Regions from separate parts of the Paenibacillus sp. GP183 genome, predicted to be linked through region 1. Evidence: riboswitches for the same ligand, from Rfam matches in the RefSeq annotation. Region 1 holds a riboswitch; the other holds the start of a gene.
The links. A riboswitch is a leader RNA that binds a small molecule or an ion and turns the genes downstream of it on or off. The one in region 1 is predicted to bind cyclic di-GMP.
Positions count from the first base shown of each region.

Region 2: it holds a riboswitch for cyclic di-GMP, as region 1 does, so the genes downstream of both, BLV33_RS28060 (DUF5317 domain-containing protein) here and BLV33_RS09435 (TadE/TadG family type IV pilus assembly protein) in region 1, are expected to answer to the same signal.

Region 1 is NZ_FNSW01000001.1:1,889,452-1,894,367, reverse strand. Features, by position in the region: gene ltrA (group II intron reverse transcriptase/maturase) at 1-97, shown strand, start outside; gene BLV33_RS09445 (hypothetical protein) at 343-780, opposite strand; gene BLV33_RS28735 (cupredoxin domain-containing protein) at 767-1,177, shown strand; cyclic di-GMP riboswitch class I at 1,306-1,395, shown strand; gene BLV33_RS09435 (TadE/TadG family type IV pilus assembly protein) at 1,577-1,981, shown strand; gene BLV33_RS09430 (pilus assembly protein TadG-related protein) at 2,002-2,907, shown strand; gene BLV33_RS09425 (hypothetical protein) at 3,656-3,892, shown strand; gene BLV33_RS09420 (hypothetical protein) at 3,895-4,116, shown strand.
Region 2 is NZ_FNSW01000002.1:284,799-289,714, reverse strand. Features, by position in the region: gene BLV33_RS28070 (GGDEF domain-containing protein) at 1-44, shown strand, start outside; gene BLV33_RS28065 (HD-GYP domain-containing protein) at 275-1,621, opposite strand; gene BLV33_RS28060 (DUF5317 domain-containing protein) at 1,599-2,159, opposite strand; cyclic di-GMP riboswitch class II at 2,334-2,416, opposite strand; cyclic di-GMP riboswitch class II at 2,418-2,502, opposite strand; gene BLV33_RS28055 (hypothetical protein) at 2,811-3,140, opposite strand; gene BLV33_RS28050 (tautomerase family protein) at 3,255-3,473, opposite strand; gene BLV33_RS28045 (hypothetical protein) at 3,669-4,112, opposite strand; gene BLV33_RS28040 (helix-turn-helix transcriptional regulator) at 4,109-4,321, opposite strand; gene BLV33_RS28035 (hypothetical protein) at 4,722-4,916, opposite strand, start outside.

The sequences.
Region 1 (4,916 bases):
AAAGAAATCTACGGTTTCTAATTCGCTGATACCTAACAAAGTACTGGAATCGGCAGGAATGGTATTTCTAACAAGCTTACTCATCACACGTTCCTAATTCAGGAGTGAAATTTGCAATCCGGTGACGGATGAAGAGAACTCATTCCTGAAGATGGGGAACTGACGAAGGAAAGCCGTGTGCGGGAAATCCGCATGCACGGTTTGACGGGGAGTCCGAGGGAGTAATCCCTCGTCTTACCCTACTAGGTAAAAAATACACTGAAAGTGTTCATTATATCAATTTGAGCTTAGAGTCAAATGTAACATCTGAGTGATTGTGCTTAAAATACCTATATACACATCTTATTCCAGATAAAACACCGAAAATGTTTGGTCCAACTCGAAGAAGAGCGGATGCTGCTCAATGCGGAATATACCAATTAAGGAGAGATTAACAATGTTGAAAAAGACCATAGCCGTTTGCGCCGTTACAACAGCCATGTTACTCATATTCACAGCATGTGGAGGCAAAAAAGAAAGCGCGGCACCCACATCTACTCCTTTCAGCCCTGTGGCAAACACCCCGACCGCGAGCCAAACGACCGTCGCTGCGACCACTCCGTCAGCGAGCGTATCCACGAAGCCAAGCCCTTCGGCGCAGCCAAGCGCAAACCCAACGGCCACCGTTACGGCCGCCGCTGCCAGCGTAATTGACAAGTCCACGGCATCAGCAGGTATTTCCGCCGGAGCAAGCACAAAAGCGAGTCCAGTTGCAGGCGACAGTCCCGTGCCGACTCCCATAGCCTCCGCATCGGCGAGCCCAACACCGAGCGCGAAACCAGAGGCGACTCCGACTACAACTCCGACTGCAACTCCGACTGCAACTCCGACTGCAACTCCTACCCCAACTGCGAGCTCCGGTGGCAGTATAACATCAGGCGGCGCTACGCTCAAAATCACAGCTACCTTGTGGAAGTTCGACCAGCAAACATATGAAGTGCCGGCGGACAAAGAAATCACGATTGAGTTGAACAGCTCGGAAGGCCTGCACGGGATCAAGATAGAAGGAACGAACGTAAATCTCAAGGAAAACGGCACGGTGAAGCTTAACCTAAAAGCTGGAACATACAAAATTTTCTGCAGCCTTCTGTGCGGCCCTGGTCATGGCAATATGTCCGCTACCTTGGTCGTCAGCTAAAGGCCGATTCCAACCCGCTAAAATTTGATTCTAAATGCCTATATAAAATAAGAAGTTGGGACGATTACGCGCATAATCGAAAGTAAGCTATGATTAATTTAATCGTATTTCCGACATGCTTCACGGAATCTCGATAAAGGCAAAACTGGCGAAAGCCAGTGACGCAAAGCTAACAGGGGCTTAGGTGCAAATGCGCACTATGCCAGCCAGCTACCGTAAGGGGACGGGAGTATGAATGTTTCTTTACAACCCCACCTTTCGGCAAAGGCGGGGATTTTTTATTGGGATGGATGAGGTTTGAATGAACCTAGCGGAGCGGGTGATGGAATGCCGAACGTAATTCGCAGATTGAAGGGACTCATGTTTACGAAAGCTTTGCCGCAAGGAGGTGAAATAAACATGTTACGGAAAATCAGAACCATGGTTCGCCAAAATCGTGGACAAAGCGTCGTGGAGTTTGCCTTGATACTGCCGATATTTTTGTTATTGCTTGTGGGGATGCTGGAATTTGGGCGGATACTGTATTGGCAAACGATTGTTAACGAGGCGGCCCGCGAGGCGGCAAGAGTTGTGGCCTTAACTGGAGACAGGACGCAGGCTGCACCTGCAATAGTTAATTTTGGGACTTTTCCTGCCCCAACCGTAACACCTTCGCGATTGGTATTTAGACAACCCATTACTGTAACCGTTACTTATAATGTCGCCCTTATCACTCCACTGTTAAGCTCTTTTTTCCCAGCTAATCAGTTCACCGTTTCAGCTTCAGCTAGCATGCGCGAAGAAAATTACAGCCCAATCAATTGATTTAGAGAAGAGGTTGGATTATGATAAAACATTTTTTAAAGAACCAAAAAGGGACAGCTATAGTATTGTTTGCATTGACATTACCGGTATTGCTAGGTTTTTGTGGCCTTGCAGTGGATATGGGAATAATGTATTTGGAGAAAACCCGAGTCACCAAGTTGGTGGACGCGGCGGCTATCGCCGGCATCTATGAACTGCCAGGCACATCTGCAGATGCGCGAGCTTCGTCACAAGCCACTGCGTTTCAATATGCCAAATTGAATGGATTGAAGGATAGTGATACGATCACAGCGGTTCCGACGGATAATCATACCTTGCCTGTAACCATCAACAGGAAGGTGCTGTTCTCTTTCTTTAGGATATTTGGTATAAATGAGGGGACTGTGTCGGCAACTGCAGTGGCTCGGTCGACTCAAGCGTCGGCTGTGTATGGTGTTATTCCCTGGGGAGCTAGTACGGATGTGCTGCAGATGCTGGGGAAAAAAGTTCAATTTCAATTCTACCAATCCGGCGGGAGCGGTAACAACATTAACGGAGGTTTCCTGAATCTGACGAAGATCAATCCGAATGATACCTATCTAAGCATGTTAAAAAACGGGTATGGCGGCACCTTGACAAAGGGGCAGACGATTAGTAAATATACAACTGCAACTACAGCGCTGGCCGATGACACTGTAAATGGCATAATGACTCGTATAGCCAATGGACAGAGGCTCGTTGCTCTCCCCATAGTCGATTCAATGGGTGATAATAGCCCCACGGGGAAAATTTTAGGGTTTGCCGTCTTTCAGTTGGAAATGGCATATAAACAATCTGCTAGCGACGTTTACGTAACTGGTACATTCGTGCAGTCAGTAGTAAATGGTCAAGGCGGTGGAACGGGCACGGATTATGGAGCTTGGGCTTACCAACTATCGTTGAAGTAAGTGTGACGAGCAACTTTTCACTAAAAAACCCTAGTTTGAATCTATATTTAAAAAGAATACATAAGAATAAATAAAAAAAGATGCTGTAGGAATAACCTGCAGCTTCTCTTCTTGTTTTTACATCAATTTTACATCAATGTCCGTTTAATATAGCTGTTATGTACTGTATGGAGCCTAGGGGGATGTCCGAATCTTGATTAAATGGCTGACGAAGCAATGTCGAGGAGGATTTTTAGCGGTAGATTCAGACGCCGTGCTCCTCCACTAACGCTGCGTGCGCGCGGACTGAACCCCTAGAAGGGGTTCGCTCTGCCCCTAGGTAAAGAAAAGTCATGATCTCGTGGATCATGACTTTTCATTATGGAGCATAGGGGGATCGAACCCCTGACCTCATCGCTGCCAGTGATAGAGATACATTCTGTTATAGTCCCTTAAAACCTTGATATTAAAGGTATTATTCCTGTCATTCCTGATGTTTATAGTTGATTTATGACCATTGATGTTGATGTTTTACATCAATTTTACATCACGAAGGGAAATGGGCATGTTTTAATGCCAGGCTATTTTGCTCCCTTGGATGGTTAGTTGTCATTGCGGTTAAACAGAATAAGCAAACAGGAAATAGTTTATACCTATAGAGTATTATGGTATAATAGTTATATAATATAAGGCGGTTTTTCTCATTATTTTGTTAAAGTAAATACGTCTAAATACGCGATATATATAAGGATTTTTAAGGAGGGGCGTTATGGCCGATACTCAACGGGATATACGTTTGCAAAAGCCTCAACATGTACGCAGGCTTTTAAACGAATTCATCAATGAGCTGCGTCATGATACCGCAATGGACAAAGAAAAACGGGCCCGTGTATTAGGCTACTTAGCCAACATCACACTTACCAGCCTAAAGGATGGCGACTTGGAGGAACGAATCACTACCCTGGAATCTCAACTTAAGGAAAAACGTATGGTTAAGGGGGGATAGTAATGAAAAATACACGTATCGCCCGTTTGGAGGAATCGTTGCAGCAAGAAAAATCGTTAAACATCGTGTTAGGATCAATCAATTATAAAGAAAATACGATGATACTTTGTATAGATGGATTTTCTGGTTCTACTATTGATGATGGTGAGAAGTTTATCGATGATCATCCTGAAAATCATTATTATATCTTTGGTGATCATTCTAACCCACAAGAGAAATCCTAGAAGACCGGAACCTATAGAGACAAACGCTAGCCTTAAGGGGTTGTCGCTTTTAGATCTTATCCTATAAGGTAAATGAAGGAAGTGTATGTGATCAGGTGTCGATCGTTCACACACCATGCCATTATGGAGGAAACCGCCCATGGCTGCAATGTCCAAAATGTGATTGGCGCGTAGGGAAGGTTCATTTAAACGGTAAACACTTTCTCCGCCGCCATTGCTATAACTTGGATTATCAATCGCAACGGGAGAATACCTCATGCCGTCAGCTAAACAGATTAAAATCCATTGGTAAGCGGTTAGGTGGATCCATAAATATAATAGAACCAGTGCCGGTAAAGCCGAAGGGAATGCACAGGAACACCTATATTCGGTTGCTAAGCCAATCGCACATTATGCTTTGGAGTGTGAGTCAAGCGATCTCTAAACACTATAAATCACATGACGGGTAACGATACCCATATTCCAACCCTAGCCTATTTGGTTAGCGTTTTTTTTATTACTCTGTTGAACTTTGATGTTGATTTTCTGATTGAGGCAGGATCGTTCAATAAAACGTGTGCTTCAAAAAAGAACAAATGTCTTATATATCTTTGCAGATCAGCATTGTCGCAACATGGAAAACACTGGAGGTTTAGATTATATGAATTCAAGCGAGCTGAAGGAGATCTTGACCAATCTTACCATCTGGAAAAAGAATGGGCAGCGAACACCACACAAGCCAGTAAAACAGTAACTTCAAGGTTATGGAATATATGGAATATAGCAAATATGAACCTGCGCTGGCAAAAAGAAAAAGGATC
Region 2 (4,916 bases), on a different contig from region 1:
AACAAGCAAAGCAAATAAATGGTAGCAATTATGTCAACATCTAAGTATCGTTTTTAATAATAGTGATTGCTACATTGACAGGCAAAGTATGCATCAGATTTTAACGAAATTAGAACTGTTGATCGCGTGCCCAATTCTAGGATAAATAAACCAAAGGCGGTAGTTCCCGAGCTAGACATCGACATTTTTTTGATTTACCCAATTTATCAAAAAAGCGGCCCGGGAATGCACAACCCTGCCGCCTTTCTTTCATGTTTTTAAATCCCCCATCTTTTTAATTTTCATTTTCCGGGATGGGTGCACTTACTGCTGCTTCCAATTGTGCTTGATTCATTTTAAATTGCTCAACCACTTCATCCCAAGGTGTCTTCTCAATTAATTTAATAAACACGGCCGTCAGCTCCGTATCAAATTGACTGCCAGCTCCCTCATTAATGCGTCTCAACGTTTCCTCCAGTGAAAGTCCTTTTCGATATGGGCGATCTGATATCATAGCGTCAAAAGCGTCTGTTATAGTTAGTATTTTTGCAATCAACGGTATCTCGTTCTCCTTTAAACCATCTGGATAGCCATTTCCATCGATTCTCTCATGATGAGAACGAATAGCCGGTAACAATTCCGAAAAAATGTTTGCGTCTTTTAAAATCTGGTAACCAATAACCGGATGCAATTTAATTTTTTCATATTCTTCCGCACTCAATGTTCCTTCTTTTCTTAAAATATCATCCTCAATGCCAATCTTCCCAATATCATGAAGAATCCCGCCGAAATAGACATTATCGATCTCCATCTTTGTTAATTTTAGCTCGGTTGCAATTCGTTTACCCCAATAGGCTACCCGCCAGGAATGTCCACTTGTGTATGGATCTCTTGCATCAATTACTGAAGCCATAGCGGTAATAAGAGACATATTTAATTGTTTCTCTTGTTCAACCTTATACTCCAATTTTAACAAGGAAGCATGATATTGTTTGAAAACTCGACTAATTAGAGCAAAGACAAACAACATTGGGATTAACCCGTATAGTGCAAGAGATTCATAAAGCCTGACACTGATTAGACCTAATGCTAATACCAAGAAATAAATCATAGGGCCGGTTTTCATCATGTTGACGAAAATACTTTTAAATGACTTGTTGTAGATCACACTCAGCACTGTTGCACACATGGTTATATTCGATATCCAATATATTCCAATAAGGAGCAAATCAGAAAACTCAGATCGGATTGGGACAGTCTTCAAGTAAGCAGCCACAACAGCGACAATAGTAATAAACACAAATTTTTGCCCAGCATTATTTAAGGCAGTCGCAAGTTTGCTAGAATATAAGAATGCAATAAGTATGACTTCAATTAATGATGACCATATAGCTACAGGCTGGCCATATAATAAAATTGCTGAAAAATTAACTGCCGATGTCAGTGTCAAAACAAAATTTTTTGAAAAAATTGAAATAAATGACGCTACAATACTCAACAATGAATAAACGACCAAAATGGGCCATAATGATCTTTGTTCATAATAGGGAATACAAGTTGCGACAATAATAACTGCCAGGCAAGGGAATGTCATTAGTACGACTTTTCTCAAAAGTTCCTTAAGATTGTTTGTCAGTAACATTCAATTTCCCCTCGTGTAGTCCTTTTAGTGATATGGGTTTATTCATCATCCGCTGAATTAGCAAAAAGACGCCAAACGCAACAAAAATATCTCCAATACTTATAACCCTCGGAACCGGGTACGGTACATAGATGATATCCGATAGAAACGACAAACGGGTAGTATTATCTATAATCGCATGCTTCCAGTCATCTCCATTTAAAAGAGCAGTCACATCAAAAGGAGTTTTCTTCGCTTGCTCGAGATCAATCGGCATCCTGCCAAGATTAACCCAAATCGTGATTGCATTTAACATCCAGCCAATCATGATTACGCGTACATCTTCCCACATCCTATTTTTGTACAAAAAGACGATAGCCGATAAATAAGCAACCGACACAATCACTTTGCCTATCCCGTGAGGTAAAAAGATGGAACACACCTGCAGAATGACGCTGATCAGCAAAAATACTAATTTATGAAATTTAGGGATTTCCTTTATTCTGCCTCCGCGTAAAAACGCGACGACAAAAGACAAAATAATGATATCGAGCAGCATCTCTTTCCCCCTTAAAATTTGAAGGAACACTACTAATAAAAACTTAGTAGTGTTCCTTCCGTCGAGGCTACTTACACAACATTAAAATCTGCTGCAGTTGCTACTACGATAGCAACCACGATAAGAAATGCAATAAAAAGCGATTTCAATTTCATTTCCTTGCCCTCCTTTGAGTAGGAGGGAGGGTGGTTTCGCTACTTGCTCCGCGTAAGCCAAGCGACCAATTAAGGCTTACACTTCATCGCTCCTCCCTATAAATAGAGAGGAAGTCGGGTTCGCTACTTGCTCCGTGTAAACCAAGCGACCAAATTACGGTTTACAGTTCATCGCTTCTTCCCTGATTGCAAAAAATCAGAAAAGTCGGGTTCGCCACTAGCTCCATGTAGATAAGGCGACCAGTTACCTCTACATTTCACAGCTCTTTTCTAAGAAAAGATTACCATTTAGCAACGAAATTGGTCAAGTTAAATTTATGAAAAAATTGGTTATCATTCGGAAAAATCACAGAACAATTACTCCAATGGAAATAGTCTTGAGTAGAGTATTTACCTAGACGAAAGTTTGAATCTATACTCCAAATTCCTGCCCGTTACTTCAATGAGGCTGCCGGGTATATAACCTTGGCAACCTCATCATGAATTATAGAATCATCTAACTGTTATTGTCCTCATATCCCCATCTTTCCAGAAGCCAGCTATATTCTAATATTTCCTCCTTAGTTAGTCGGCCCAATTTCATTTTTGCAAGGAGAACGAGTTCTTGGCGACCTGTGTACTCAAAGTCCTTGTAGATCTCCTGGTTCTTTTTATGGAATAGGTGGATACGCTCAGTAAGTTCGAAATATGGCAATTCCCCTTGTTTCCATTCTATGAAAGATTGATATAATGGCTCCAAGGCTTGTTCAGTTACCAATTTATGATACTCATCAAGAAGTTCACGTTCTTGCTGTTTTTTGAGTTTCGAATTATACTTGCTCTCCATATTGTCAACCTCTTTATTCTGTTTTTACCTCTCGTTTTCCGTAGTTGAGCCGGCGGTTCAATCTGTAATTCTAAGGTGTCTTTTAAGTTCCATAAAAGGAGTAATAAGAAATAATTATTCTGTTCCTTTTTTGCCAAACCCATCACCGAATTTAAGTGAATGAAGTTGTCCATTAGAAGCCCAATTTTCTCTATCGTATTCATCAAAAATGACCGTAACCCATTCCTCTTTCACATTTAAAGTTTTAACTGCTTCATTGGTAATCGCTTCAACGAATTGTTGTTTTTGCTCGATAGTTCTACCCTTAGCCATCTTTACTGTGATAACAGGCAATTTAAGCCACTCCTTATAATTCTATTCTTCTTATAAAGTACGATAGTAAATTATATATCCCTTTAATTATCAAGTCCCTTATTCAATAATCCTGCCCGATAGTTGTGCAAGCTGTCGATGATGCCTGCAGCCTGTTCGCCATGGTGCTATCGTTCTCCGTTAGCGGAATGACCAGGCAGCCGTAAGTTGCTTTTCTTAAAACTTCCGATTGTAATATTGTTTGGTGAAAATCCTTGTGAGAAGGATCACAATCAGCGCTGCAAACAGCGTGATCGAAATCGTAACGTTAAAGAAGCCGAATACGATCGCCGTCAAAGAGATGGAAAACAACGTCACGTACAAACTCAAAGAATTCGCCTTTTGCATGACAAGCTTCTTCCGTTCGTCATGCTCTTCGATGTATAGCGTCTTTAGTAACGATTCGTTTCGCAGCGCGGTCCGCAACTTTTTCCCTACCAATAAAATCATGATCTGCATGCCGATAAAAATCCCGAATTGCAGTCCGTGCACGAGATCGCCCGCGTCGCTTTCGACCTCATACCTGTTTAGAGCCGTCAAAATGACGATCAGAGAAAACACGCCGTTTACACCGTTTAGCCATCTTAATCTCCGCGTTACGACCGTTCGAAACTCCGTCATGACCCATCAACCTCCACATCACTGAAATCAAACACATCTTCAATCGTTAAGTGAAAATATTTCGCGATTTTATAAGCCAGCACGAGCGAGGCAACATACTTCTCGTTCTCGAGCGACGTTATCGTCTGACGCGTCACGCCGACCGCGAGTGCAAGCTCCTCTTGACTGATCTTGTGCTTTTTACGCAACTCTTGAATCCTCGTCTTCATGGCTTGATCCGCGATCCTCTCGCCTACATGTTTAGTTTGCTTTGCATTTATAGTATAGTATACTTTGCATTTAATGTAAAGCTGACTTTGCAAAAATCGTCTGTACAAGACATTGTGAAGAAAGAAAAAGGAGCTGCCGCGGCAGCTCCTCAATTCTCATACTGGAGCATCATTTTTTATTTGAAGCATGTTAAGCTTACTTCCCTCGTATCATACATTGTTTGAAATTTGGGTTATCTTATTCCATTTAGTTAGATTTTTGTGCTTACGTTTTCGTGCAAACCTGCCAGTTAGCTTAATCAAAGGGATTTTGTCCAGTCAAAAAAACCATGGATCTAATCCGTGGGTAATCTACTCTCATTATAATGCGTCAGTCTACGACAAGCTTCAAAACGTAACTTCATTTATTGACACCAACGATGTACGAAATGAAGGCAACATATCCCAGCACGATGATTACAATATAGATCCAGGACAACCTTAGCCAATTTCCCTTGGTTTTTTTATCGTAATCTGGATTCCCCTCTTTGTTCTTTTTCGAATTGGCGACCATCAATGTGGATATCACCCCAATTAACATGATCGTCGCAAACAC